One region of the Specibacter sp. NPDC057265 genome, then DNA from elsewhere that is predicted to be linked to it. Evidence: riboswitches for the same ligand, from Rfam matches in the RefSeq annotation. Region 1 holds a riboswitch; the other holds the start of a gene.
The links. Region 1 has a riboswitch for thiamine pyrophosphate ahead of ACFUCV_RS02550 (bifunctional hydroxymethylpyrimidine kinase/phosphomethylpyrimidine kinase). Riboswitches for the same ligand answer to the same signal wherever they lie in the genome.
Positions count from the first base shown of each region.

Region 1 (14,880 bases):
AGACCAGCTTTCCGGCGAGCAAGGCCGCTGCCCGGCGTGCCTGGGACTCCCCCACGTCGTCGAGGGGAATGTCGCTTTGGCCTTGAAAGCGACGCGCCGCGTTCCATGCCGTGCGTCCATGGCGCCAAAAAACAACCCGCCGGCGCGGGCCCGCGGGTTGCAGAACTGAATGACCGGATGCAGTAACCACCGAGGGAGCCGTTGTTCCGTTTCTGGAAGTATTGATGGTCTAGTTCTCGTCCGGCTGGTCCGCCGCCTGCGCATCTGAGGACCCGGAAGCTGAGGACGCTGAAGGGTCGGATTCGGGAAGCTGCAGGTCAATCACGGGGCAATCCCCGTAAAGCCGCTCGATGGCATAGAACACGCGGTCTTCCTCGTGCTGGACGTGGAACACAATGTCGGCATAATCCAACAGGACCCAACGGCCGCCCGAGCGCCCTTCCCGGCGCACGGGACGCAGATCGAACTTGTGCAGCTCGTCCTCTATGCCGTCCACAATTGCGTTGACCTGACGCTCGGAAGCTGCGGAGGCAATGAAGAAGATGTCCGTGATGGCAAGCCGATCGCTGACATCAATGGCTGTTACATTCTGGGCCAGCTTGTCCGAAGCAGCGCGGGCTGCTGCCCGGGCGAGTTCTATGGACTTTTCTGTTGCGGTCACTGATGGTTCCTTTGATTGATGAAAATTGTGGCGTGCTTAGAGGTACGTGAAAATCATAATAAGGCACGCAATGACCGCTGCCCCACCCACAATGACGCTGCCCCACAGCCACAACAAATTGCGCTGGGTGCGGCCCAGGCCAGCAGTGACGGCGTCAAGCGGCTCCAAACCGTGCGCATAATCGGCCGGCATGGGCGGCATTTGAGATCGGGTCACGGCATCCGGCGCGGCGACGGACGGCACTGTCTGTTGCCCGTCTGCGGCCATGGCCTCCGCACGTTTGAGGGTGTTGCTGTGCCCGCCCGTCAAGGGCCGCTCTCCCGTACCGGGCCGACGGACGGTGCGGGGTGCCAGGGCCGCGTCAAACCGCTCGGCGCCGGCGGTGGCCGCACCTTGGTTCCGGACCTTGGCATCCGAGGCAGGCGGCGCCTCGGCAGGCCCTGCCGCACGGGACTGCGGTTTGGGTTCCGGCCGCGGCGGTATGCGCCTGCCTGGCGTCTGACGGGGCGTGGCCCGGGTGACAATGGGCACATGTGTGGTGCCGGGTTGCCGCAGCACGGGGCTCTCGGAGCCCTCAACCTCGATAAATTCCAGCGGTGTGACCATGGCCAGATTGTTGGTGGCCGTAGGATCTGCGGCCCGCCTGTTCTTGGCGCTTTCCTGAGCCAGACGGTCACGTGCCTGGGCCCGCTCCGCAAGAACGGCTGCGCGCTCCTTTTCCGCCCGTTCCGCGGTCAGAAGCTGCAGTTCCTCAGCCGAAGGGGTTGACACAGCGGGGGGCGGTCCAGCCGAGACTGGATAGTAGTCACCACCGGGAACCAGACCCGGAAGGGGAGGATAACCGGCCTCCGTGGCCGCAGGAAGCTTGTCCTCCGATGCGCCATTGACACGGGCCGCAGCCGCCGCTGCGGCCTCCTTGATGGCGGCCAGCGCCTGCGCTTGCGCAGCATCCGCCTGATCAGCTGACAAGGGGGCCTGGGTCAGCGGATCCACGCTGGAAGTCGCCTCAGCAGCAGGAGCTTCAGGAGCCGCAGCCCGACGCCCGCCCCGCGTGCGCACGCCCGAAACCGCCCCGGACGACGGCGCGGCTCCAGCGGCCTTGGTCTGGCCCTCGGCCGGTGAACCTTGGCCTTTGCTTTGACTTGGCGCATCTTGCTTGGCTGCCGTGGTTTTTTCTGCGGCAGCCGGCTGCCGCACCGGCGGCGCGCCGGCAGGCTTCAAGGGCGGCGACACCACGGGGTTCACGGCAGTGACAGGGGCCCGGTCGGCATCCAGCTGGGCCTGCCGCAAGGCGCGCCGAGACGGCAGCGGGGCAGAATTTGGTTGGTCAAGCAACTCTTTGTAGGCCCGCAGCGCGGCCCTGTCCCGTGCCCTGGTCTGGGACTGACGCTCCTTGGGCGCCGCTTCCGGCGTTCCACTTGGCTCGGGTTTGGCCGCTGGTGCCGGCTTTGCCGCCGGCTCGGGCTTGGCCGCAGGCTCGGGCTTGGCGGCCGGTGCGGCATCCACCTTTGCATCAGTCGCAAGCTTGGCGGCAGCGTCAGCAGGCTTTGCAGCAGTCGCGGGCTTGGCGGCTGGTGCGGCATCCGGCTTTGCAGCCGGGCGGTTTTCCGTAGTGCTGTCAGGTTCTGGCTTGGCCTCGGACGCGGTCTTCGGATCGGCACCGGAGGCAGCTTTGGTGGACGCAGGACTGACCGGCGCTGACGGTTTTTCCGCCGCACCTGCAGATTTTGCCAACTGCTCCCGCAATTGCCTGCGGCTGCGAATCGGCTCCGTTTCCTTGCTCATCAGTTACTCATTCAGTTCTCGAAGTCGTCGGCATGTCAGCCTTCTGGACATCAGCGCCGGGCTGAAGGTACAAGCCATGCTTGGCGATGTACTGCACCACCCCGTCAGGCACCAAATACCAAACAGGGTTGTGCTCCGCCACACGCTGACGGCAGTCCGTGGAGGAGATCGCCATGGCGGGTACTTCCATTAAACTTACATCTTTGCGGCCCCGCCCATCGAGCACGTGACCAGGCCGGGTGACACCAACAAAATGTGCCAGCTTCCACAGTTCGTCACTATCCTTCCACGACATGATTTGAGCCATGGCGTCCGCACCGGTGATGAAGAACAAGTCGGCTTCAGGGCGCAGGCGGCGCAAATCACGCAGCGTATCAATGGTGAAGGTGGGCCCGGGCCTGTCAATGTCTACCCGGCTGACTGTGAACTGCGGGTTGGCAGCTGTCGCAATGACCGTCATGAGGTAGCGATGCTCTGCAGGGCTAACTTCCTTGTCAGCCTTTTGCCAAGGCTGCCCGGTGGGCACAAAGATGACTTCATCAAGTTTGAAAGTATTCGCAACCTCACTGGCGGCGACAAGGTGACCATGGTGGATCGGATCAAACGTTCCACCCATGACTCCAACGCGGAGACGGTGCCCCAAAGCCACTGCATGGAGGGCTTGGGGTGCTTCTTTAGTGATTTGACGTGGCCGAATCGTCGCCATGGGCGTGCTTGTTGGTGTGCTGACGGTGGGGGTCGTCGGCCTGCGGTACAGCCGAATGACGGTTCCCCAGGTTCATGAAGGAGACTGTCACAACCATCAGCAACAGCAGGGCCGCAAGCATAATGCCGCCAATGACGAACGGCGGCGCGATCAGCGGTGCGAGTTCGTGTTCTTCAGCAGCAGCTAAGACGACGCCGGAAAGCTGGGTCAGCATTGTTTCTCCCCTTGGGTACGTAGCCGGGCGGGTGGATTTTTGCATGCCGCGGCTTTTGCTTGGATTCCCTCTAATGGTACGCGGTATCGACACTCGCTGGCACATCAAGGCTGTGGTGAGCCGGGTATTCCAGTTTTGACCTTGCGGGTTCAGCAACCTACTCCCTGCGGATTTTGTAAACAGTTGTCTGCATAGAGATGGGTTTCCGCGCGCCATACGGTCAGTGGCAGTGGGGTGGAGGGAATATTGCCTTGGCCCGGGATGGGAAGCTCCGGTCCACCATTGACGGTGTACGTGCCGTCGAAGTGTGTCATCAAGCCGATGGCAAGCCTGCCCGTGGTGGTGTAAACATGGCTTGTCTGGGTCTGCTCGCCAATCCGATCCTCATGCAGCGGTGCCCCATGGAAGGGCGTAGGTCCCCAGATGCTGCCATCGCCATAGTCCCAGGTATAGGCCACGGGGGTTGCCGTGATGATGACTTGTTGGCCGATCATGGTCAGGTTGAAATTCTGGGTGGCAGCTTCCGCCCAGACGTTGGTCTCATTCCCACGCAAAGTGTGTGCTCCTGGCTGGCTGCCGAACTTTGCAGGAACCACTGGAGATCGTTGGAATTCCTGCGCAATTTGAGCGGCAATCTCGCCCAGAACGTCGCGAGGTTCCTCTCCATAGACACACTCTGGGCCGGACAGATAGTGCCATGCAAGGGGATTTTCCCCTGCCGCAGCCCTGTACCAATAAATTGCTGTCCCGGGACGGTCGTCATCACGCCCGGCTCCCGTAGAGCACGGCGGCATGACTGCAGCACAAGCAGGAAAAATCACCGCGTCTCCGTCCGTACAAGCCAACCTGGCTTCATAAACATAGCCATCATTGTTCCCAGCCGGAGGCAGATGAATCATTTCATCATCAGATCCCGGAAGTGATGTCCACTCCTCGGTGTCGATGCCGGATCCCGACCAAACCGCGTCAGTATTATCATCCGCCACGGCTACCCCCGAACTGCTGATCATCAATGCAGCCAACACGAAGACAGTTCCGTACCGTGATGAGATCCCTCCGGATTGCCTCATGAGCTCTTGCTCCCGGCAACATGTTCGACGGTCAAAGCAGTCCATTTAGAATCCGCATACGTGGCAACCAAGATGTCGCGCTCGGCGATTGTGACACCGAAGTCTCGTCTTATTGTTTTGTCGGCATTGAAGAACAACACTTGCTCTTGACGCGCCATTGTCAGGGCTTGGTAGGTGCCATCGTCCATCTTCACAAACGCGCTGCGGGGCGGATCGATGACCATCTTCCCGCCCTTTATCCATTTTCCGCCCTCGTGACCGCCCATCACGGCTTCTTCCATGGCGCCACAGGTCTTGCATGCAGCGTCACTGATGGCCATCATGGGTGCCGGGTCACCCGTTTCAAAAGCGTAGCCCAGGGTCTGGTACCAGTACTCGGTGAAGGCAATAAGGCCTTCCTCGCTGAATTCCTTGGCCTTCTCCGGCAATACCGGCACGGGCACGTTTTGAGCTGGACCCAGATCTGTGGCGGGCTTGTAAATGGGTGCCGCTGTGGTTTTGGCAGTTGCCGCTGTTGTCGCCCCTGGCGCGGGGGAAGTGGACGCAGATGCGGGACTTGCAGTTGTTTCCGGTGGGTCGTCACCAGCTGTGCATCCCGTCAAGGCCAGCAACCCGGCCATGGCAGCGGCTAAAAGTGGCTGCGCTGCCCTTCGGTGTTTCCGGGGAAGAAAGGCAGCAGGGTTCCCCTTTTCAGGGAGGGAGGCACAATGAGTGCTGCCGTGCCGCAGTGCAGCTTCCATATTGCTGTGCTTCATGGCCTGCCTCCAACTTCCGTGGGACAAGCAGCAGTTTCCTCATTGAAACCGTTGCGGCTGGCGTGGTACCAAACTACAGCTGCCTGCCAAAACACGCCAGCATGTTATCCACAGCCTGCACTGTGCCCTCCGCCGCCGGCATCCGTTGCAATGAAAAAGCTCCGAGCCGGATCCAGAACGAATGTTCCGATCCTGCCCGGAGCCGCATCATGCCCTCAGCTTCGATCCAGTTGATGCAGGCGGCAATCAGCCGCGGATCTGCCCTTCGCCCTGGACAATCCATTTGGTGGTGGTCAACTCCGTCAACCCCATGGGCCCGCGGGCGTGCAGCTTTTGGGTGGATATCCCCACCTCGGCACCCAAGCCCAGTTCCCCGCCGTCGGTGAAGCGTGTGCTGGCGTTGACAATCACGGCAGCAGAATCAATTTGGGCTATGAACTTCTCGGCATTGGCGAGGTCGTTGGTCAGGATGGCCTCTGTATGGCCGGTGCTCCAGGTGCGGATGTGCTGGATGGCTTCATCCATGGAATCCACCATTTTCACGGCCAAGTCCAGATCCATGTATTCCGTGGCCCAATCCTCGTCCGTCGCCGCCGAGGACGGCACCGCAGCGGGCAGGGCAGCTCGCACACGCTCGTCCACGTGAAGCCTGACGCCGGCTTTGGACAACGACGTGAGCACTTGCGGCAGCACGGTGGCATCCTGGTGGATCAAGAGGGTCTCCACCGTATTGCAGACACTGGGGCGCTGGGTCTTGGCGTTCAATAAAATATCAACGCTCATCTCCGCCTTGGCGCTGGCGTCAATGAAGATGTGGACATTGCCTTCCCCGGTTTCAATGACCGGCACCCGGGAGTTATTGACCACCGTTTGGATAAGGTCGCGCCCACCGCGGGGAATGAGGACATCCACCGCTCCCCTGGCCTGCATAATGAGGTTCGCACCTTCGCGGCCAAACTCGTCAACGGACTGCACCGCATCCGCAGGCAGGCCCACCTGCTCCAAGGCATCACGGAGCAGCACCAGCAGTGCCTTGTTGGTATGCGCTGCTGCCGTGCCACCGCGCAGAATGACAGCATTTCCACTCTTCAACGCCAACCCCGCAATGTCCACGGTGACGTTGGGCCTGGCCTCGTAAATGGCAGCCACAACACCCATGGGAACGTTGATCTGACGCATCCGCAGGCCATTGGGAAGGGTCTGGCCGCGCACCACATTGCCCACGGGATCCGGCAGCGTGGCAAGGTTGGCCAGGGCGTCCGCCAAACCCTGAACGCGCTGCCCGGTGAGCGTGAGCCTGTCGAGCATGGAAGCGGAGGTGCCGTTTTCCCGGCCCACGGCCAGGTCCTTGGCATTGGCGGCCAAAACCGTGTCCTGGTTTTCCAGCAGCGCCTGGGCAATGGCCAGCAGGCCCTTGTCCTTCCAGGCCCGGTTGGCTCCGGACATGCGGCGTGCCGCCCGGCGTGCCCTGTCGGTTATGGCCCGCACTTCGGCAGCGACATTTACTTCAACAATCTGCTCGGTCATGCCCCAAGTCTAAGGCAATTGAGCATCTAGGCTGTGGCTGGTACGTTCAGCAGCACCAGATCATCAACGTGGACCACCGCGCGTTCAAAGCCGCGGCCCATGTCCTTGGCCAGATCCTTGGTGGAACGGCCCAGCATTTGCGGCAGGTCCGAATGCCTGTAGTTGACCAGGCCGTGGGCAAACACCGTACCGTGCGCATCACTGAGCTCCACGGCGTCGCCGGCGTCGAAGTCTCCCGTGACGGCCGTGATGCCCGCCGGCAAAAGCGACTTGTGCCGGTCGCTGACGGCACGGACGGCGCCGTCGTCCAGCACCAGCCGCCCGCGGATGTCCGCCAAATGGGCCAGCCACAGCATGCGCACGGGGCGCTTGTTGCCATTGATGCCGAACCAGGTGCCCACGTCCTCCCCCGCCAGCGCTGCGGCGGCCTGGCTGGTGGAGGTGACCAGGGCGGGGATGCCGGTCTCGGCGGCAATCATGGCCGCCTGCACCTTGGTGGCCATCCCGCCGGTGCCAACGCCGGCCTTCCCGGCGCTGCCAATGACAATGCCGGCCAAATCCTCCGGCGAGTTGACCTGGCTGATGCGGGTGGCGCCCTGGGCGGGCGGCCCGTCATAGAGGGAGTCGACGTCGGACAGCAGCACCAGTGCGTCGGCCTTGACCAGGTGCGCCACCAGGGCGGCGAGCCTGTCATTGTCACCAAAGCGGATTTCATGCGTCGCCACGGTGTCATTTTCGTTCACAATGGGCACCACGCCCAGATTCAACAACCGTTCCAGGGCGCGGTGGGCATTGACGTACTGGTGCCTGCGGGTCAGGTCTTCAGCGGTCAAAAGCACCTGCGACGCCGTCACACCATGGGAGGTGAAGGCCTTGTTGTAGTGCGCCATGAGCAGGCCCTGCCCCACACTTGCCGCCGCCTGCTGCGTGGCCAGGTCCTTGGGCCTGCGCGCCAGGCCCAGGGGCAGCAGGCCGGCGGAGATGGCCCCGGAGGAGACCAAAATGATCTCCGTGCCGGCCAGCCGCCGTTGCGCCAGGACACCCACCAGCTGCTCCAGCGCGTCTTCCGAGATCCCGCCCGCGACCGAGGTCAAGGAAGATGAGCCGACTTTGACGACGATCCGGGCGGCTGTGGCTACTTGGCGGCGGGACTGCAGGCATTCATGTGGCTGCTGAGTTTCGGCTCCCCTGGTTTCCTGGTTCATCAGCCCTGCGCTGCATCCTCATCATCTGAAACGGCGTCCGCGGCCAGCTCCGATTCACTGGCTGCGGCACGGACGGAGGACCGGTCGTTCAATTCCGTCCAGATGCCGGCCTTGCGCTCGGTTTCCATTTCCGCACGCGTGGCCGCCTTGGCGTCGCGGCGTTCCTGCTGCTCCTGGCGCTTCTGTGAACGGGTGGGGCGGTCGCCCAGGTCCAGCAGGCGCAGGTCGGTGCCGCGGGGGGCCGCCAAGTGTTCGGCGCCGCCCATCATGGTGGGCTCCCAGTCAAAGATCATGCCGTTCTCGCCGCCAATGACCACCGTGTCACCGGGTGTGGCACCAATCCTGAAGAGTTCCTTTTCGACGCCGGCCTTCGCCAGCCGGTCCGCCAGGTAACCAATGGCTTCCTCGTTCTGGAAGTCGGTCTGCTCCACCCAACGCTCCGGCTTTTCGCCGCGGACGCGGAAGAGCGGCTTGAGGTTGCGCTCTTCCCGGTGAATGGTGAAGGACGATTCATTGACGGCACGGGGGCGCAGAACCACGGGGGTGGCTTTGGCCGGGGCATCGGCGAGGGCCTTGCGTGCCTCCGTGACAATTTCCGCCATCGCGAAGCCAAGCTGCTTCAAGCCTTCATGGCTGGCTGCGGAAACTTCAAACACGCGGTAGCCGCGCGCTTCCAGGTCCGCACGCACAAAGCCGGCCATGTCGCGGCCGTCGGGCGAGTCCACCTTGTTCAGCGCGATCAGGCGGGGACGGGCGTTCAGGGGAACCACGTCGCCGTCGGTTCCCGCGAAGCTCATGTCGACGTCGTACTTGTCCAGTTCGCGCTCAATGACGGCCAAATCGCTGATGGGGTCGCGGTCCGCTTCCAGGGCGGCGCAGTCCAGGACGTGCACGATCGCGGCGCACCGCTCCACGTGGCGCAGGAAGTTGTGGCCCAGGCCCTTGCCTTCGCTGGCACCCTCGATGAGGCCGGGCACATCGGCCATGGTGAACCGGACCTCGCCGGCCTGGACAACGCCCAGGTTGGGGATCAATGTGGTGAAGGGGTAGTCGGCAATCTTGGGCCGGGCCGCGGACATGGCGGCAATGAGGCTGGACTTGCCGGCGGACGGGAAGCCCACCAATGCAATGTCGGCAATGGACTTCAACTCAAGGACAATGTCGGCCTCATGGCCGGCAATGCCCAGCAGGGCGAAGCCCGGGGCCTTGCGCTTGAGTGAGGACAGGGCATGGTTGCCGAGCCCACCCTGGCCACCTGCTGCAGCCACATACTCCGTACCAATGCCCACCAGGTCGGCAAGGACGTTGCCTTCCTTGTCCTTGATGACGGTGCCGTCGGGAACTTCAAGGACCAGGGTGTTTCCGTCCTTGCCGTCGCGCCAGTCACCCATGCCGGGCTGGCCGTTGCCGCCGCGGCGGTGGGGTGCATGGTGGAAGTCAAGCAAGGTGGTGGTCTGGTCACTGACGCGGAAAATCACGCTGCCGCCGTCGCCGCCCTTGCCGCCGTCGGGCCCGCCCAACGGTTTGAATTTTTCACTGTGAACTGAGACGCAGCCGTGGCCGCCAGTCCCGCCGGATACATGCAAAACAACCCGGTCAACAAAGCTGGCCACTGGAATCTCCTTGAATAGAACTTGGTTTCTGCGCATCAATTCTAGTCCGTTGCTGAAACTAGGCCCGGATGCCGGCGGTGAAATGCGTTTGTGTTAAAAGACAGTGGAGCGGGCCAGGCGGCCCGCTCCACTGACAAAAGCTTTGGTGTTAGACCGCAGCTGCGACGATGTTCACAACGCGACGTCCACGACGCGTGCCGAACTCGACTGCGCCTGCGTCCAATGCGAACAGCGTGTCATCCTTGCCACGGCCAACGCTTACGCCGGGGTGGAAGTGGGTGCCGCGCTGGCGGACGATGATTTCGCCTGCCTTGACAACCTGACCACCGAAGCGCTTGACGCCCAGGTACTGAGCGTTGGAGTCGCGACCGTTGCGAGTGGAACTCGCACCCTTTTTATGTGCCATTTGAAATGCCTGCCTTTTTACTAAAAGATTCTAAGTGGATCGAACGTCTTTCGCCCTATTAGGCGATTGAAGTGATCTTGACCTTGGACAGTTCCTGACGGTGGCCCTGACGCTTCTTGTAGCCGGTCTTGTTCTTGAACTTCTGGATGACGATCTTCGGCCCGCGAAGATCCTCCAACTTCTCAGCCGTAACCTTGACATTTACCAGATCCGCTGCGGCGGTGGTGATTGTCTCACCATCGACCAGGAGCAGAGCGGGCAGCTCAAGCGTGCTGCCAACTCCACCGGGGACGCGGTTCATGGTCACGTGGTCTCCGACGGAAACCTTTTCTTGACGGCCGCCTGCGCGGACAATCGCGTACACCACTGGGGAACTCACTTCTCTCGACGTTTATTACAAAGTTTGATGCCGGCTGCGAATCATGATTGATTGCCGCCAACCGCATGCAGCCGCTGTTCAAAGTTGAACAAACGCGGCATACACACTGTGTGCCTCAACGCCGTGGACCTCAATGGAGTTCTGCCATGGAGTGGTTGCCCTAGGTGTTGGCGTAAGCACCGAAGATCAAGAATACGCTAATTCCGGGTCCGGGAGCAAATGAGACAGGTTTGGTGGCCGCGGATCACAGCTGCTGTTCGCAAAATGATCCTTGGCCGCTAAACCGTACTCCACAACTTTAGCGTGAATACCGCGGAGTTTGCGCAAGCACCCGTCCAACGGGACCTTCAATTGCCGCCGGGGGTGGTGGTGTTAATCACCCAAGCCGCGATCGACGGCGCCCTCCCGGGCGTGCGGTGCTGCAAAAAACTCCAGTTCCAGCGCCACCGAACGCCGGAAGGCGGTTGCCATGCGCTCCCGCTGTGCTGCCGAGGCGCCGCGTGCTGCGGCGTCCATGATTTGGATGGCCCGGTGGGTGGCGTGCACAAAGTCGGTGGCCGCGTAGCTTTCAATCCACGCCCCGTAGGGGTGGTTCCCGGGGAACTTTTCATAATCGGCGTGCAGCGCCGTGCCCACGTCCGCATAGATCCAGAAGCAGGGCAGCACCGCCGCGACCACTTCCCCGTATCCGCCCTCGAAGGCGGTGCTCTGCAGGTGCTCGGCATAGCGCCGGGTCACCGGTCCGGGAGGCGCGGGGGGCGCTGCATCCAGCCACCCGTCATGAAGCGCCAGCTCCTCCTCAAGGCACTGCTGGGCGCTGTGCGCCCAAAAACGCTGTTCGGCGAGGGTGGGTGCCAGGACGCTGGCTTGGGAAAGCACCCGGGAATAGCTGCCCAGGTACAGGGCATCCTGCGCCAAATAATAGTCAAAGTGTCCACGGGCCAGGGTGCCTGCGGCAAGTTCCTTGATGAAGTCAAGGTTGAAGATGGCCGCACGCATGTCCTTGCACTGCTGCCACAGCCAGCCGCTGAAATCCTCTCCGGGCCCCGGTGCGCTGCGGGGAAGGTCAACCGCGGCGGGCCCCCACAGGGCATGGAAGTGGTTCACCGGGCCGGCCCCGCCGCCCACCTGCAGCTGTGCCGACGTTTCCAAGGCGCCCACCAACCATTCCTTCGCCCGTTGGATGCTCAGCGCCCAATCCCCGCCGTGCGCCTGCAGGGTTGCCACGGCGGAGGACAGGGCACACCCCGTGCCGTGGGTGTTGACAGTGTCAACGCGGGGGGCGGAAAACTCCTGCAGCGTTCCCTGGGCGTCCACCAGCGCATCGGGACAGTGCTTCCCAGGCAAATGCCCGCCCTTGACCAGCACCAGCACTTGATGGGCACCGGCCAGTTCACGCCCCTGGGCCAGGGCCTGCGCCCAGGTGGTGGCCAGGGGTGCTTCCAGCAGGGCCGCCAACTCGGCAAGGTTGGGTGTCACCAGATGCGTGTGCGGCAACAGATCCAAAAGGGCCTGCCGCGTCCCGGCTTCGACAAGGGAATCACCACTGGTGGCCACCATGACCGGGTCCAGCACCACGACGGGCGGTTGCGTGCGCTGCAGCCACCGGCCCACCGCCGCCATCGCCTGGGCCGTTCCCAACATGCCGATCTTGACTGCGTCAACAGTGATGTCCGTCGAGATGGCATCAAGTTGTGCGGTGAGGAAATGCCCCGGCGGCACATGGATGGCCTGCACGCCCTGGGTGTTTTGGGCCGTCAATGCGGTGACGGCGGCCAAGGCATAGCCGCCGTGGGCCGAAATGGTCTTAATGTCAGCTTGGATGCCGGCACCCCCTGAGGGGTCCGAGCCCGCTATGGCCAGGATGCGTGGATGGCCGGTGTGGCCATCGCGGCGGACCGCAGGTGCCGGGGCAGGTGAATCAAGGGCGGTTGTGCTCATGGGACATCCCTTCGCCGGTGCTAACCGGGCAGGTTCAACGGGTGTAGTCTCAGCCGGCCCTGGTGGCCTGGCACCCCGTGTCTGATCCCACCCTAACCCGGAACATGCAAAAAACCGGCCCGCGCCGCCTTGAGAAGATGTCATGGAGCTTCTTAAGGCGGCGCGGGCCGGCAGGGTGCCTGCGGTTGGGCGGGCTGGCTACAGTTCCGAGGCGGGAACCCCGACGCCCAAAATGATGGGTTCAGCGCTCTTCACGGCCACCGGCGCGGCGGCAGGCACCACCGCGGCGGCACTGCTGTGCGGAGCCGAGCCCTGACCGTGCTGCACCGAGTCCACGGTCTCCACTGCAGTGTCGGCACCGCCTTGGGCGCTGCGTGCGCTGCGGTTCCGGCGTGGCCGCCGCGAACGGGCGCGGCCGCCATCCCCGGCGTCCCCGGGCACAGATACTGCCTGTTTTTCGCCGGCCACGGCCTCCACGCCGGACGTGGCGCCCTCCTGCACGCTGGGGGCAGCCAACTGGTCCAGGGCCTGGGCCAGACCCGCCAGCGCGGCCGCCTTGTCCACCGGGGTGGATTCGGCCAGCTCCCGGCTTTCCCCCCGGTGCCCACGGGGCAGCTCCACGGCTTCCCCGCCCAGGGTGAGGGTGGCGCCGTCGGACGCTGCAGCCGGTGTGGTTGCAATGGCGGCCCCCACCTGGCCGGCAGCTGCCGGCTCGTGGTGTGCGGCGGCAGCGGCGGCGGCAATCGCGGCCAGCGCAATGCGGGCCTCCTGGGCTTTCTGTACCTTGGCGGCGTCAGCTGCCGCATCCACTGCCGGTGCGGCCGGAACGTCATGGCCGGCTTCCAACTCCGCCTGCTGGGAGCGGTTGCGGTTGCGCTTGCGCTCGCTGCGGGTGGAGCGGTTGGCTGTGCGTTCCTGCTCGCGGGGCTCGTGCTTGGGCGCCTGGGAGGGGGCGGAAACCACCTCCACGGATGCGGCGTGGTTGCGGCGGTGCTCCACTGGAATCTCGTGGGTGACCATGCCGCGGCCTGCGCAGCTGGGGCATTGTTCGCCAAAGACCTCCAGCAGGCCGGTGCCCATGCGCTTGCGCGTCATTTGGACCAGACCCAGGGAGGTGACTTCGGCGACCTGGTGTTTGGTGCGGTCGCGGCCCAGACATTCCACCAGCCGGCGGAGCACCAGGTCACGGTTGGATTCCAGCACCATGTCAATGAAGTCGATGACGATGATGCCGCCAATGTCACGCAGGCGCAACTGGCGCACCACCTCCTCGGCAGCCTCCAGGTTGTTCTTGGTGACGGTTTCCTCCAGGTTTCCCCCGGAGCCGGTGAACTTGCCGGTGTTGACGTCCACCACGGTCATGGCTTCGGTGCGGTCAATGACCAGCGAACCCCCCGAGGGCAAGAACACCTTGCGTTCCAGGGCCTTGTTGATTTGCTCGTCAATGCGGTGGGCGGAGAAAATGTCCTCCTCGCTGCTCCACTTTTCCAAACGGTCCAGCAGATCCGGGGCCACATAGGTGACATACGCCTCGATGGTGTCCCAGGCCTCCTCACCGGAGACGATCAGCTTCGTGAAGTCTTCATTGAAGACGTCACGCACCACCTTGATGGTCAGGTCAGGCTCGGCGTACAGCATTTCAGGCGCCAGCGTCTTGGCCGACGCGGCCCTGTTGTTGATGCCTTCCCATTGGGCGCGCAGCCGGTTGATGTCGTTGGTGAGCTCTTCCTCGCTGGCACCCTCGGCAGCCGTTCGCACAATCACGCCGGCGTTCTCCGGCAGGTGGTCTTTGAGCACGCGCTTGAGCCGGTTGCGTTCGACGTCGGGCAGCTTGCGGGAGATCCCGGTCATGGAACCGCCGGGGACAAACACCAGGTAGCGTCCGGGCAGCGAAATTTGGCTTGTCAGGCGGGCACCCTTGTGTCCCACGGGATCCTTGGACACCTGGACCAGCACCGAGTCCCCGGACTTGAGGGCATTTTCAATGCGGCGCGGCTGGCCCTTGAGGTCCGCGGCGTCCCAGTCCACCTCGCCGGCGTACAGCACGGCGTTGCGGCCGCGGCCAATGTCAACAAAGGCCGCCTCCATGCTGGGCAGCACGTTTTGGACCTTGCCCACGTAAACGTTGCCAATCAGCGAATCCTGCTGGGTCTTGGACACAAAGTGCTCGGCCAGGATGCCGTCCTCCAGGACGCCAATTTGAATCCTGTCCTCACTTTGGCGCACCACCATGACGCGGTCCACCGATTCCCGGCGGGCCAGGAACTCGGCTTCGGTGATGACCGTGCGGCGGCGGCCGGAGTCGCGCGAGTCACGGCGGCGCTGCTTTTTGGCTTCCAGGCGGGTGGAGCCGCGCAGGCTTGTCACACGGTTGCTGGGGGCCGCCTCCACGGCTGCCCGGGGCGCCCGCACCCGGGTGACGGTGTTGGGCGGGTCGTCATCGTTGCCGCCACTGAGTTCCAGATCGGCATCGCCACGGCGCCGCCGCCGGCGTCGGCGCGAGGACACGCCCTCTTCGGCTGCCTCCGTCCCGAATTCCGCATCCTCGCCGCTTTCGGCCGGCTCGGCGGACTCCGTGGATTCGCCGCCACGGTTGCGGCGGTTGCGGCCGCGCCGGC
Region 1 is NZ_JBHUYE010000002.1:115,038-129,917, forward strand. Features, by position in the region: gene ACFUCV_RS02490 (histidine phosphatase family protein) at 1-190, opposite strand, end outside; gene rsfS (ribosome silencing factor) at 230-661, opposite strand; gene ACFUCV_RS02500 (hypothetical protein) at 698-2,446, opposite strand; gene nadD (nicotinate-nucleotide adenylyltransferase) at 2,454-3,095, opposite strand; gene ACFUCV_RS02510 (hypothetical protein) at 3,121-3,366, opposite strand; gene ACFUCV_RS02515 (hypothetical protein) at 3,516-4,376, opposite strand; gene ACFUCV_RS02520 (DUF6318 family protein) at 4,433-5,191, opposite strand; gene ACFUCV_RS02525 (glutamate-5-semialdehyde dehydrogenase) at 5,438-6,718, opposite strand; gene proB (glutamate 5-kinase) at 6,745-7,923, opposite strand; gene obgE (GTPase ObgE) at 7,923-9,536, opposite strand; gene rpmA (50S ribosomal protein L27) at 9,685-9,942, opposite strand; gene rplU (50S ribosomal protein L21) at 10,001-10,309, opposite strand; gene ACFUCV_RS02550 (bifunctional hydroxymethylpyrimidine kinase/phosphomethylpyrimidine kinase) at 10,694-12,262, opposite strand; TPP riboswitch at 12,252-12,350, opposite strand; gene ACFUCV_RS02555 (Rne/Rng family ribonuclease) at 12,461-14,880, opposite strand, start outside.

Region 2 (14,880 bases), on a different contig from region 1:
GCCGCGGGCTCAAGCCAGGGGTTGCCGCGCTTTCCGCCGGCGCCTCGGACATGTCAGGCTGGCTCCTCATGGGCCTTCCCGGGGCCATTTATCTCACTGGACTGGTGGAGGCATGGATTGCCATAGGCCTCACCATCGGGGCTTGGTTGAACTGGAAGTTCGTGGCGCCAAGGTTGCGTTCCTACACATTTATTTCACAGAACGCCATTACCGTCCCCAGCTTTTTTGAAAAGCGCCTCAAGGACAACTCGCACCTGCTGCGCATTGCCGCGGCGGCCATTATCCTGGTGTTCTTTACCTTCTATGTGTCCTCGGGCATGGTGGCGGCCGGAAAGTTCTTTGAGGGATCCTTTGGCTGGTCGTACCTGGCCGGCATGGGCGTGGTCACGGTGGTCACGCTGGCTTACACGCTCTTTGGCGGGTTCATTGGGGCCACGCTGACGGATGTGGCCCAGGGCCTGCTGATGTTTGCCGCGCTGATGGTGGTCCCGGTGATGGCCGTGATCCAAACCGGCGGCGTTGGCGCCACGGTGACGCGCTTGCAAAACATCGACCCCGAGGCCTTGAACTTGTTCAGGGGCTTTGGGGAGGGGAACACCCTGGTGTGGCTGGTGGGCATCTTTTCCACCGCTGCATGGGGCCTGGGCTACTTTGGCCAGCCCCACATCATTGTCCGGTTCATGGCGTTGCGTTCCCCGCAGGATGCCAAGGCGGGGCGCCGCATTGGCATTGGCTGGATGATTTTGACGGCGGCCGGGGCTGTCAGCACGGCATTGATTGGCATCGCCTACTTTGCCGACAATCCCGCTCTGGAGCTTGGCGACCCGGAAACGGTGTTCCTGAAATTGAGCCAGATATTCTTCCACCCGTTCGTGGCCGGCCTGGTCCTGGCGGCCGTGCTTGCCGCCATCATGTCCACCATCTCCTCCCAGCTCATTGTGTGTTCCTCGGCGCTCGTTGAGGACCTGTACAACATGACCGGGCGCCAGTCCACGGCCAAGCAGCAGGTCATTCTGGGCCGGCTCGGCGTGCTGGTGATTGCCGTCGTTGCAGCCCTCATCGCCCTGGACAGGGAATCGAGCATCCTGGAGCTGGTGTCCTTCGCCTGGGCCGGCTTTGGGGCCGCCTTTGGTCCTGTGGTCCTGCTGAGCCTGTACTGGCGCAAGCTGAGCTCGCAGGGTGCCCTGGCGGGCATGGTTGTGGCCACGGTGGTGGTGTTTGTCTGGGGAAAGACGCCGGTGTTGCATGATGCAATGTACGAGATTGTGCCCGCATTCCTCCTGAACCTGATTGTGGCAGTGGCCGTCTCCAAGTTCACCTACAAGGAAAATCCCGTGATTGAGTCTGAATTTACGGCAATGGTGACCGATTCGGATCCGCGCAAGGTTGCCACCGGCGTCGTGCGCTAGGCCCGGCGGCGACCCTGGTGGCGTGCCCTGGGTGCTACCCCAGTGCAGGCAGGCGGGAGAGCAGTTCTTGGGCGGCCGCGGTGGGATCCGCGGCGTCGGTGATGGCGCGGACCACAACTATCCGCGAGGCACCGGCGTCGATGACCTGGTCCACGGTGGACAGGTCCACACCACCAATGGCGAACCACGGCTTGGCCGTGCCCAGCGAGGCGGCATGTTCCACCAGGGAGAGCCCGACGGCGGCCCGGCCCGGTTTGGTGGGGGTGGCCCACAGCGGGCCCACACAGAAGTAGTCGGCGTCCGGGTGGGCCGCGGCGGCGGATACCTGGGCGGGGTCGTGGCTGGAGAGCCCCATCGACACCGGGCCCACCAGCGAGCGGGCGGCCGGCAGCGGCAGATCCTTCTGGCCAATGTGGAACACGGGCGCACCGCTGAGGGAGGCAAGGTCGGCCCTGTCATTCACGGCCCACAACTTGCCGGATTCCTCCGCCACGGAACGCAACACGGCCAGCAGCTCCAGCTCCTCGGCGGCCTCAATGGACTTGTCGCGCAGCTGGATGATGTCCACGCCGCCGGCATAGGCTGCGCGTAGAAAATCGGCGAAATCCCCCTGACGGGTGCGGGCGTCGGTGCATAAATATAGTCTGGCCGCGGCCAGTTGGGGCGCCGTGGAGGGTGCGTCGGCAGCGGGCATGGCGTCATGGATGGCAGAAGAGCTGTGCATGTCTCATAGACTAGTGCAGTACCGCGGGAGCCAGTGAAGCTGGCTGAGAGGACGCCTGATGCGTCGACCGACATTCGCCCCCTTGTGGGCGTGGAACCTGATCCGGGTCATGCCGGCGTAGGAAAGGAAAATACATGGGATCTTCAATGCCCGGCTCCGGCACTCCAGCACCCCCCACCCTTGACGTGGCAGTCATTGGCGGTGGCATTGTGGGCCTTGGCATTGCCTGGGAAGCCCAACGCTCGGGCCGAAGCGTAAAAGTGATAGACCCCGCCCCTGCCTCCGGAGCCACCTTCGCCGCGGCCGGGATGTTGGCGGCCATCAGCGAACTGCACTATCAAGAGCAGCCCCTGCTGGAACTCATGCTCGCCTCCGCCGCGCTGTGGCCCGAGCTGCTGGCCTCCCTGGACGCACCAGGTCTGCCGGAGACGGGATTTGTTACGACGCCGACCCTCGTTGTGGGGGCCGACGCCGCGGACCGGCAGGCGCTGGCCGATTTGCGCACCGTGCAGCTCCAGCACGGACTGCAGGTGGAACAGCTGAGCATCAAGGACGCGCGGGCTGCCGAGCCCCTGCTCAGTCCCCAGATTTCCTGCGCCCTGCGCATCGCCGGCGACCACCAGCTTGATCCGCGGGCCACCGCCGCCGCGCTGCGTCAGCGCCTCAATGAAGTGGCCGCCGCACGTGGGGACGGGGAAGGGGCGTTCGTGGCCGGGCAGGCTGCCGCGCTGTTGTGGGAGCACGCCGGCAGGCACGCCCAAGGCCGCGTCACCGGCGTCGCCCTGGCTGACGGCCGTGAAATCCACGCCCGGGAGGTCATTGTGGCCAATGGCCTGGGCGCGGCTGAATTGCAGGCACTGCCGCGGGGCCTGGAACTGCCGCTGCGCCCGGTGCACGGCGATATTTTGCGCCTGCGCGTCCCCGGACACCTGCGCCCACTGATCACCCACACGGTGCGCGGGATGGTGCGGGGGATGCCGGTGTACATTGTTCCCCGTTCCGACGGCACGGTGGTCATTGGCGCCACGAGCCGGGAGGACAAAACGGCAGGGGTCAGCGCCGGAGGCGTGCACCAGCTGTTGCGGGACGCCCAGCTCCTGGTCCCTGCCGTGGCCGAGCTGGAACTGCTCGAATGCACCGCCCGGGCCCGGCCCGGGACACCGGACAATGCCCCGCTGCTGGGCCGGGTGGCGGGGGAAGGCGGCCAGGACATTCCGGGACTGATCATTGCCACCGGCTTTTTCCGCCACGGGGTGCTGCTGACGGCCATGGCCGGGCAGCTGTGCCGCCAACTGTTGGGCGGCATCACCGACCTGGCGTGGCTGCCCTTCCGCCCGGACCGGTTTTCACCCACTTTGTCCCCCAACCTGTGCCCCACCCTTCCGGGGCCGTCACATGAGGAGCTTCCATGAACACCATTGATCTCAACGGCGCCGCGCACCAGGTGGCTGAGGGAACCACGGTGGCCGATCTGGTCACTGCGGTCACCGGACGTGCCCTGCTGCCCACCGGGCAGGCGGCCGACGGCGGCCGCCTCGGCGTGGCCGTGGCCCGCAACGCCCATGTGGTGCCCCGCAGCCAGTGGGCGCTGACAGCTGTGGGACATGCCGACGAACTGGAAATCGTCACGGCCGTCCAGGGTGGCTGAACTGCGCAGCTGCCCGGCCACCCGCCGCGGGGCCCCGTGGCGTCCTTGTTTAGTTCCTGCAGGAAAGTGAAATCCCATGACTGAAAACCTTGCCCCCAACGATCCCCTTGTCATCGCCGGGGTGAGCCTTGAATCCCGTCTGATCATGGGCACCGGCGGTGCGCCCAGCCTGTCCGGGCTGGAAGCTGCCCTGCGCGTGTCCGAAACCGAACTGACCACCGTGGCCATGCGCCGCTACAGTGTCCAGGAGGCGTCCGGCGGCGGCACGAATTTATTCAAGCTGCTGCTGGAGAACAACATCCGCATCCTGCCCAACACCGCCGGCTGTTTCACGGCCAGGGAAGCCGCCATGACGGCTGAACTGGCGCGCGAGGCCCTGGAGACCGACTGGGTGAAACTGGAGGTTGTGGCCGATGAGCACACCCTGCTGCCCGACGCCCTGGAACTGGCCGATGCCACCGAGCAGCTGGTCAACCGCGGCTTCAAGGTCTTCGCCTACACCAATGACGACCCGGTGCTGGCATGGCGGCTGGAACAGCTCGGCGCTGCCGCCGTCATGCCGTTGGGAGCACCCATTGGCACCGGGCTTGGCATCCTCAATCCACACAACATTGAACTCATAGTGTCCCGGGCGGGTGTTCCAGTGGTTCTCGACGCCGGCATCGGCACCGCCTCCGACGCCGCCCTGGCGATGGAATTGGGCTGCGACGCAGTGTTGCTGGCCACGGCCGTGACCCGGGCCCAGAACCCGCAAATTATGGCCGAAGCCTTTAAATACGCGGTCAGAGCTGGCAGACTGGCAGCTCTGGGCGGTCGCATTCCCAAGCGATCCCATGCTTTGGCGTCCTCGGCCATGGCCGGCCGTCCCGACCTGTAAAGGGAGAAATAAATACCGGCAAACGAAGGGGTTCGCTGTGGATGCGCAAGATGTCCTGACCCGGACTGAAAATGACCAAGCCTTGGCAACTCTGCCGCACTGGCGTTACCTGGGTCCGCTGCAGGCCGCCTTTAAATGTGCTTCCCCGGCTGCGGCCCTGGAGTTGTTGGCAGCCATTGGGGAGCTGGCGCAACAGGCCAACCATCATCCTGATGTTGACTGGCGGTATGACACCGTATTTGTCTCCTGCTGTTCCCACGATGCGCAGCGGAAGGTCACTGCCCGCGACGTTCAGCTGGTCACCGCCATCTCGGCAGCTGCCACAAAGGCCGGCGCAACGGCACGGCCGGACGTGCTGCGGTCCTATGACCTGGCCATTGACACCGTCAACCCGGCGGCGATCAGCAGGGTATGGAAGGCCGGACTCGGTTACAGTTCCGCCACCGACGGGAGCCTGTATGACCCGCACGGGCGGGGGCCGGGAGTGTGGTTTCAGCAAACGTCCACACCGAATCCCAACAGCATCCATGTTGATGTCAATGTGCCCTTTAGTGAGAGCCTGGACGCGGTGGCGGCAACCGTGGCGGCCGGGGGTTTCCTCAATGACCGGCATGCGCCAAGTTGGACCATCCTCAGCGATGCCCAGGGCAACCGGCTGTGCATTTGCACCGAAGAGCAGGGCGGGGACGCCTAACCGGCAAGCGGGCATTAAAGCGCTGTGCGCAGATACCAAAAGGTTCCTGCGCACAGCTGTTTCAGACCTGACCGCCCACTAGCGCATTTGCAGAATTTGCCCGCTTCGGCGCAGGTATTCCTGGTGGCGATGCCGGCCCACCAGCGCGGCCGTGGTCCACGCCGCCGCGCCGGCGGCGGCAATGCCGGCGATCCATGGAATCCACTGTGTTGCGGCGTGCTGGCCAAGCCCCAGCGCCATGGTGGTGATCCACACCACCATGGCCACCGCCACGGCGGCACCGGCGGGCAACAGGGCACCGAGGGTGTTCCGGTGCTGGGTGATGGCCCAGGCCACGGCGCCCAGGGCCGCCGCCGTCAGGGCAATGACAACCACTGCAACCATGTCGAGGATCCGTTCCTTTGGTGAAGCTGCCAGATGGCCTAGAGTGCTGCGAAGCCTACGCCGCGGGGCTTTTCGCCACCGAGTTCAACGTAGCCCAGGGCGTGGCCGGGAACAATCACCAGGCGCCCCTTCTGGTCATTGAGACGCAGCTCGGTGCCCTTGGACAGGGCGTCGGAGACCAGCGCGGCGACGTCGTCAACGCTTTGGTCGGTTTCAAGGACAATTTCACGGCTGACATTTTGAATGCCGATCTTAATTTCCATAGTTGTCTCCTCGATGCATGCTGCTGATGGAAGTGGGTACATCCCACTGTAGGGGCAGCGGGCTAGGATTCCTTGGGGAAGCGGCTGATTCCGCGCCAAGCTAAACGGTAAACCAAATCACTGGCCACATCGATGTCCAGGTCACCGTTGGCCTCAAGCCAGTAACGGGCGCTGACCTGGGCCATTCCGGCCAGGGCACGTCCCAGCAGGATGGCTTCCACAGGAGCGAGCCGGGTGTCTTCGGCAATGACTTTTCCAATGGCGTCGGCGTACCCGGCGTTGAACTTTTCCAACCGGGCGGCCACCTGCGGATCATTGACCAGATCGGATTCGAAAACGAGCCGATGTGCCTGGTCGTCCTTGGCCATGAAGTGAAAATAGGCCTTCATGGTGGCTTGGACGCGCAATTTATTGTCGGTGGTGGAGTTCAAGGCAGCCACCAGCATGCTGGTCAGCGATTCCAGGTGGGAGTCCAGCAGGGCCAGGTAGAGATCCCTTTTGCTGGGGAAGTGTTGGTACAGCACGGGCTTGCTGACCTTGGCCGTTTCAGCAATCTCATCCATGGCGGCCCCGTGGTAGCCGTGGTTGACAAAAACCTCCAGGGCCGAGGACAGCAATTGCAGGCGGCGTTCGTCTTTGGGCATGCGCGTGGCCTGCCCTTTTTGGGGTACACGCCCCTTGGCGTGGGGATCCGAAGTCATGACGGCTGCCTTTCCTTGCAATGCCCTGGTGGTGGGCCCGGCGTTCGTGACATTCTACCGGCCGGTAGTCAAACAAAGGAGCTTTATCGGACTAGATTAAGCACTATGGTTTCATTGCGACAAACCCCGTCCGCCCCGTCCACGCCCCTGCTTCCGCCCTTGGTTGAGCCGGGGCCGGAGCTTGGCCCGTCCGAGCTGGAACGGTATTCCCGCCATGCGCTCATGCCGGAAATTGGTTTGAGCGGTCAACGCCGCCTGAAAAATGCCAGGGTCCTGGTGATCGGCGCCGGTGGCCTGGGCTCTCCGGCCCTGTTGTATCTGGCTGCCGCCGGGGTGGGCACACTGGGGATCGTTGACGATGACACCGTGGAACTGAGCAACCTCCAACGTCAGGTCATCCACGGCATGGGGGATTTGGGCCGCAGCAAGCTGGAGTCGGCCAGGGATTCCATCATGGAACTCAACCCGGACATCAACGTGCGGCTGCATCCGGTGCGGTTGGACTCCGGCAATGCCCTGGAACTGCTGGCGGACTACGACGTGATCTTGGACGGTGCGGACAACTTTGCCACCCGCTACCTGGTCAACGATGCCGCGGCAATACTGGGCAAACCCTATGTGTGGGGTTCGATCCTGCGCTTTGACGGGCAGGTGAGCGTCTTTTGGGACAAGTTCGGCCCCAACTACCGCGATCTTTATCCCGAGCCGCCCGCCCCGGGTTCTGTGCCGTCCTGCGCCGAGGGTGGTGTTTTTGGCATGCTGTGCGCATCCATTGGCGCCATGATGGTGACCGAGGCGGTCAAGCTGATAACCGGCGTGGGGCAAAGCCTGCTGGGGCGTTTGCTCATTTTTGACGCCCTCACTGCACGCTGGCGTGAAATCCGGATTGCCAAGGACCCTGCAGCGGCCCCCATCACCACCCTCATCGACTATGAGGTGTTTTGCGGCGTGGCCCCCGTGGCAGAGGAGGACGGCGATGCCATTGCTGCCGCCGAACTTGCCAGCCGCCTGCGCCGTCGGGAAGAGGGCCGTGAGGATTTTGCCCTCATTGACGTCCGCGAGCCCGTGGAACATCAAATCTCCCGGATCCCCGGTTCAGTGCTGGTCCCGCTCAACGGCATCCGCAATGGCACCGCCTTGGATCAGCTGCCACAGGGGGTTCCGCTGATTCTGCATTGCAAGGCGGGCACCCGGTCGGCCCAGGCCCTGGCAAGCCTGCGCGCGGCGGGATTTACCGACGTGGTGCATCTGACCGGCGGGATTGATGCCTGGCACGCCGCAGGCCATTAAAACCCGTGGCCCGGCAGTGCGCCGGACGGGGATGGGCGAAAGCGGGGCGGCTTAGGCGCTTGCTGCGCCGTGGTGGGCGGCCTGGGCCGCGGATGCCGGTCCGGCCGGGGCGGCTGCGGCCACGGCCGAGCCAATGACCTCGGGGGAAACTTTCAGACCATACAGCACATCCAGCGCGGCCAGGTAGCTTTCCGTGTCCCCGGCTGCTGCCAGATCCTTGGCCCGGACCGTGGGTATGTGCAGCAACTGCTTGACCATGCGGCGCATGGCAAATTCCACCTCGGCGGTGGCGGCCGTGCAGCCGTGCTGTTTACGCACCTTGGCCAGCTCGTCATCCAACACGCTCATGGTGTGTTTGCGCAGGGCCACGATGGCGTGGTCCAGGGCCCGTGCATTCTGCGTCTGCTCAAATTTGGCGGTGGCCTCGGCCACCAGGGCGGCGGCTTCGGCAAGCGTGGATTCCTGTTCGGCCGGGGCCGCCTGGCGCACCGTTTCCAAGGTCAGCAGGTCCACGCCGGGCAACTCCGCAACGTCGGGTTCAAAGTCGTGGGTCAGGGCCAGGTCAATGGCCGTGAGCTGTCCGGAGCTTTCCTGGCGCATCGAGGCCAGCTCATCCCGGGTGATTTTGTGGTCGGAACCGCTGCAGCCCAACAACAGCGAGGCCTGGGCCACGGCCGCTGCCAGCGTGCCGTCATCCACTGCGGTGCCGCCGCGGGAGGCGGTGAAGGTTTCGGCCCGGCCGGAAGCCGAGTAGACAAAAATATTTGTACAGCCGCGTTGGGTCAGCTGGGCCATGGCGGCCCCGGCGTAGGCGCCAGTGCCAAACAGCACAGCCGTCTTGCCGGCCAGGGGACCGGGGCGTGCCGTGCCCGGCTGCGGCGCCCCGTGGGGGCCGGCCGTGACGGCAGGCTCGGGGGGTGCTTCCTGCAGCTCGGCTGCGAGGTCAAGGGCCACGGAGACAATGGACATGCCGCGGCGGCCCAGCGCTGTCTGTGCGCCCACGTCCTTGGCCGTTTTTGCCGCCGCCTGGAAGAGCCTGACCAGAGGAGGGGTGGTGACACCCTCCTCTTCAGCTGAACTGAGGGCCCGGCGCACCTGGCCGGCAATTTCACGCTCACCCACCACCGCGGAATCCAGCCCCGTGCTGACGGCAAACAAGTGGCGCGGCACTTCCGGGCCCACATGAGTGGCCAGGGCTGCGGATACTTCGGATTCGGCCAGGCCGGTGCGGGAGCTGATGGCGGCAACGATGCTGCTGCGGGCGGACTCCACATGATCCGCGCTGGGGGCCTGCGCATAGAGCTCGTAACGGTTGCAGGTGGCCAGCGTGACCAGCCCGGCGACGTCGTTGCCGCCCTGCGTGATGTCAGCACTGACCGCCGCTGCACCTGCGCTGAGGCGTGCAACGGTTTCTAGATCCAGGTCTGAGTGAGAGGCAACGAGTGAAAAGAGAACCACAATGGAACCATCGTAGTCCTCCAAACTGGGTGTTTGTTCACACGATGGGGAAAAGCGTCAGTAAACGGCTGTGAGAATGCTTACCCCCCAGCACCCCCGGCCGTGCCGTGCGGGAGCCGCTGCGCCGGCTCCCGCGCTGACAAGGTGTGCACAAGCAGCGTTCAGGGTGGCTGGGTATGGTGGTGCCATGACACTGAGCCCCAGCCACCCCCTCATGGATGGCCGTACGAGCAACTCTCCCTTGATCACCGCCTACCGCGGGGGAAAACCAAGCCGGCGCCCGGTGTGGTTCATGCGCCAGGCCGGGCGGTCCCTGCCCGAATACCGGGAACTCCGCACGGGCACCACCATGCTCGACTCCTGCCTCAAACCCGAGATGGCTGCTGAAATCACGCTCCAGCCCGTCCGCCGCCATGACGTTGATGCCGCAATCTTCTTTTCCGACATTGTGATCCCACTGAAACTGGCCGGTGTTGGGGTGGACATTGTCCCCGGGGTGGGCCCCGTGTTGGACAAGCCCATCAGGACAGCCGCCGACATTGCGGCCCTGCCCGAGCTCAGTGACGCGGCGCTGGAGCCCATCCGTCAGGCCGTGGCCTTGACGGTGGCCGAACTGGGCAGCACCCCCCTGATTGGATTCGCCGGCGCGCCCTTCACGGTGGCCGCCTACATGGTGGAAGGCAAGCCCTCCCGCGACCATTTGGGCCCGCGCACCATGATGCACGCCGAACCGGAGCTTTGGAAGCAGCTGATGAACTGGGCGGCCGACGCCTCGGGCAAGTTCCTGCGCGCCCAAATTGAGGCCGGGGCCAGTGCCGGCCAGCTCTTCGACTCCTGGGCGGGGTCGCTGGGACTTTCCGACTACACCCAGCACGTGGCGCCGGCGTCGGCCCGGGCCCTGGACCATGTCCGGGACCTGGGGGTGCCGCTGATCCACTTTGGCACCGGCACCAGCGAATTGTTGGGGGCCATGCACGACGTTGGTGTCGACGTCATGGGCGTTGACTACCGGCTGCCGCTCGATGTTGCCAACCGCAGGCTTGGCGGCACCGTTGCCTTGCAGGGCAACATTGATCCGGCCCTGCTCAGCGCGCCCTGGGAGGTGCTGGAAAGCCATGTCCGCGAGGTCCTGGCAGCTGGCGCCGCAGCGCCGTCGCACGTGGTGAACCTGGGCCACGGGGTGCCGCCGGAAACCGATCCCGCGGTTCTGACCCGCGTGGTTGAACTCATCCACTCGATCGCGCCCTAGGCCCCCCCTTGGCGCCGGCCCGCTGACGCAGTGCCGGCAGATTCAAGACCACAGAATTCTTCGCCACCGCGCCGAAGCTTGGACGCACGTGGCCAGACCAGCAGCAACAGCCGCAAGGGACACCATGGAAAACCGCAAAACCGCAGCCAAGGCCCACCGCCCCAAGACACACCCGGCACCGAACCATGCAGTGGTGGTGGGCGGCGGGATTTCAGCCTTGGTGGCGGCAAAGGAACTGCTGGCAGCCGGTTTCAACGTCAGCGTTTATGAAGCCTCGGGCACCTGGGGCGGGGCCGTGGCCAGCCACGAGGTGGCCGGCGTGGTGCTTGATTCGGGGGCGGAATCCTTCGCCACGCGCAACACCGCCGTGGCCGACCTCGCCACCGAGCTGGGGATGGCGGAGCAGATTGTGCTGCCCGATCCCGCCGGTGCCTCCATCTGGCTGCCCGAAGGCCCCATCCCGCTGCCGCGCACGGGGGTGCTGGGGATTCCGGCGGACCTCAATGCCCCGGAGGTCAAGGCGGCCTTGAGCGCGGCCGGCGTGCTGCGGGCGGCTTTGGATGCGAAAATGCCCGTGAACGTCGGCACCACCGAGGCCGTGTCCAGTGTGGCGGATCTGGTGCGTGCCCGGATGGGCAGGCGGGTCTTGGAACGTCTCGTGGCCCCGGTGGTGGCTGGCGTGCACTCGGCCGATCCGGAAGTGCTGGATGTGGACATGGTGGCGCCGGGACTGCGCGCGGGCATTCGTGAACATGGTTCGCTGGCCGCGGCCGTGGCAGCCCAGCGCGCCGGCGGCAGCAAGCCGGGGTCGGCCGTGGCCGGATTGGCCGGCGGCATGCACACCCTGGTGACAGCTCTCGTGGCGCAGCTGCGCGCCGCCGGGGTGCAGTTGCATGCCGGCCACCGCATCAAGGCCGTTTACCGCGGGGACGCCGCCGAGGCCGCGGACAGCACCAAGCCCCACTACGACGGAGGCGCGCCCCCGCGCTGGATCGTGGACTGGGAACACGGCACCGAACGCGGTTTTGACGGCGCAGCCATGCTGGTGGTGGCCACTGACGGGCCCACCGCCGTGAAACTGCTGGGGCAGGAAATTCCGGAGCTGGCACCCTTTGCCCCCGCGCCGGGGCCCGACATCCGCCTGGTCACGCTCGTGGTGGACGTGCCCGAGCTGGACTCTGCACCGCGCGGCACCGGGGTGCTGGTGGCCCCGGAGACACCGGGCATCACCGCCAAGGCGCTCACCCACGCCACCGCCAAGTGGCCCTGGCTGGCGGACTCCACGGGCCCGGGCACGCATGTGCTGCGGCTTTCCTATGGCCGTGCAGCCCGGAACCCGGCCGACGCCGTCCGTCTCACGCCCGCGACCTTCCGCGAGGAGGACCTCATTGCCACGGCCATTGCCGACGCCTCCACGCTGTTGGGGGTTCAGATGAGCGAGGCCGATCTGCTCGGTGCCGACGTCATCCGGTGGACGGGGACCCTGCCGTTCGCCGCCGTCGGACATCAGGCCAAGGTGGCCCAGGTCCAGGCCTTGGCCGGGGAGCAGCCCGGGCTGATGCTGGTGGGCGGCTGGGTCAGCGGAAACGGCCTGGCGGCCATTGTGGCCGGAACCCGGCGGATCGTGCGGGCGGCGGTGGATGCCAGCGCGCGGCTATGAGCTTCCCCACTTTCTACGCAATGTAGAGAATACTGATTTTAGTTTCCCCAACCTGAGGTGCACACTTAAAACATGAGCCACACAAGCGCAGAATCTGTCACTAAAACGCCCGGCGAGACCCCGTTCACGCTGTGGACGGTCTTCAAGCGCACTGGATCGTTCAGCGGTGGCGACGCCGCCCTTGCCGAGTTTGAAAAGCTGGTGGCCACCCTGGCCGCCGAAAGCATTTCCCTGCGCGGCAGCTATGACGTTTCGGGAATGCGCAACGACGCCGACATCATGGTCTGGCTGGTGGGCGCGGACGCTGAAGGGCTGCAAAAGGCTGTCCGCAGCATCCGCCGCACAGCGCTCTTTGCCGCCACCGAAATTGCCTGGTCGGCCATGGGAGTGCACCGCGAGGCGGAGTTCGCCAAATCCCACGCCCCGGCGTACATGGGCACCCACGGAGCCAAGGAATGGCTGTGCGTCTACCCGTTCGTGCGTTCCTACGAGTGGTACATTCTGCCCGCCGAGGACAGGTCCCGGATGCTGCGCGAACACGGCATGCTGGGCCGCGAATACCCGCAGGTCCAAGCCAACACCGTCTCCGCGTTCGCCTTGGGCGACTGGGAATGGTTGCTGGGTTTGGAAGCTGATAATCTCATTGACCTGGTGGACATGATGCGCACCCTGCGGTATTCGGATGCCCGTCTGCACGTCCGCGAGGAAGTTCCCTTCTACACGGGCCGCCGCGTGGCTGGTGCCGAGATTGCCGAGGTCCTGCGATGACTAGGCCCACAACCCCCAATGCCGTGGCTGCCCCCGCGCACTACGACGCAATCCTGCTCGCCTCCTTTGGCGGCCCGGAAGGCCAGGAGGACGTCATTCCCTTCCTGCGCAATGTCACCCGCGGCCGCGGCATCCCCGACGAGCGTCTGGAGGAGGTCAGCCACCACTACCGCAAAAACGGCGGCATCAGCCCCATCAACGCCCAGAACCGGGCCTTGAAGGCCGCCCTGGAGGCGGAGCTGGCAGCGCGGAACATTGACCTGCCCGTGCTGTGGGGCAACCGCAACTGGGACCCCTACATTCCCGCTGTGCTGCAGCAGGCGTACGACGCCGGCCACCGCCGCCTGCTGATGGTCACCACCAGTGCCTACTCCTGCTACTCCAGCTGCCGCCAGTACCGCGAGGACATTGGCATGGCGCTGACCGAGACGGGCCTGGACGGCAAGCTGGCGGTGGACAAGGTGCGCCAGTACTTTGACCACCCCGGATTCGTCACACCCTTCATCGAGGGCACGGCCGCATCCCTGGCCAAGGTGCGCGCAGAGCTGGCCGAAGCCGGCACGCCCGACGCCCCCGTGCACGTCATGTTCGCCACCCACTCCATCCCCACCCGCGATGCCGAAGCCGCCGGGCACTCCGAGAACGAACCGCGTGAATTTGCGGAGAACTCGGCCTATGTGGCGCAGCACCTGGCCGCCGCCGAAGCCGTCATGGCCGCCGTGGACCCGGCGCAGGAATGGTCACTGGTGTACCAGTCCCGCTCCGGCGCCCCGCATGTGCCGTGGCTGGAACCTGACATCAACGACGCCCTGGCTGAAAAGGCCGAAGCCGGCGTCAAGGCCGTGGTAGTGGTTCCTTTGGGATTCGTCAGCGACCACATGGAGGTCCTGTGGGACCTCGACACCGAGGCGGCTGAAACGTGCGCCGGGCTGGGCCTGGTCTTTGACCGCGCACCCACCCCCGGCACCCACCAAAAGTTCGTGTCCGGGCTGGTGGACATGATCTGCGAACGCACCGTGGAAAACCACATTGAGGCACGTCCGGCCATGACCGGGCTGGGCCCGTGGTTTGATGTCTGCAACCCGGGCTGCTGCGAGAACTTCCGTGGCAAAAAGCCCGCCATCTCCGAGGTGGGAAGCACCGTGGGCCTGGTGTCCGCCGGGGCGGAGGCCTGAGACCATGGCTGAAACGTTGACGGGTGTAAAAATTGGCACCCGCGGCAGCAAGCTGGCACTGACCCAAACGGGTCAGGTGACCGAGCAGCTGGTGGCCGTCAGCGGCCTGGCCGCCGACATTGTGCCCGTCAAGACCGACGGCGACGTCCTCACCGGGCCGCTGTCCCAAATGGGCGGCACGGGGGTTTTTGCCGCCGAACTGCGCGCGGCCGTGCTTGATGGCCGTGTGGACGTGGCAGTGCATTCACTCAAGGACCTGCCCACCGCCGCCGTACCCGGGCTGGCCTTGGCCGCCGTGCCCGTGCGCGCCGACGCCCGGGACGCCCTGTGCTCCCGCGACGGCCTGACCCTTGCCCAGCTGCCCCACGGGGCCAGCGTTGGCACGGGTTCCCCGCGCCGCGCCGCGCAGCTGCTCGCTGCGCGCAACGACCTGTTGATCGTGGACATCCGCGGCAATGTGGACACCCGCCTGGCGCGTGTTCCGGGCCTGCCCGGCAACGCCCTGGTGGATCCGGAACCCGGCAAGGCCGCCGACCTGGACGCCGTGGTGCTCGCGGCCTCGGGCCTGACCCGCATTGGC
Region 2 is NZ_JBHUYE010000018.1:5,243-20,122, forward strand. Features, by position in the region: gene putP (sodium/proline symporter PutP) at 1-1,409, shown strand, start outside; gene thiE (thiamine phosphate synthase) at 1,444-2,133, opposite strand; TPP riboswitch at 2,148-2,274, shown strand; gene thiO (glycine oxidase ThiO) at 2,268-3,545, shown strand; gene thiS (sulfur carrier protein ThiS) at 3,542-3,781, shown strand; gene ACFUCV_RS12035 (thiazole synthase) at 3,858-4,658, shown strand; gene ACFUCV_RS12040 (4a-hydroxytetrahydrobiopterin dehydratase) at 4,696-5,352, shown strand; gene ACFUCV_RS12045 (hypothetical protein) at 5,431-5,736, opposite strand; gene ACFUCV_RS12050 (DUF3107 domain-containing protein) at 5,775-5,999, opposite strand; gene ACFUCV_RS12055 (TetR/AcrR family transcriptional regulator) at 6,062-6,700, opposite strand; gene moeB (molybdopterin-synthase adenylyltransferase MoeB) at 6,806-7,990, shown strand; gene ACFUCV_RS12065 (glutamyl-tRNA reductase) at 8,042-9,448, opposite strand; gene hemE (uroporphyrinogen decarboxylase) at 9,636-10,697, shown strand; gene hemG (protoporphyrinogen oxidase) at 10,822-12,357, shown strand; gene hemQ (hydrogen peroxide-dependent heme synthase) at 12,430-13,125, shown strand; gene ACFUCV_RS12085 (ferrochelatase) at 13,122-14,300, shown strand; gene hemC (hydroxymethylbilane synthase) at 14,305-14,880, shown strand, end outside.
Region 2: linked by a shared signal. The riboswitch ahead of thiO (glycine oxidase ThiO) and the one ahead of ACFUCV_RS02550 (bifunctional hydroxymethylpyrimidine kinase/phosphomethylpyrimidine kinase) in region 1 are both predicted to bind thiamine pyrophosphate.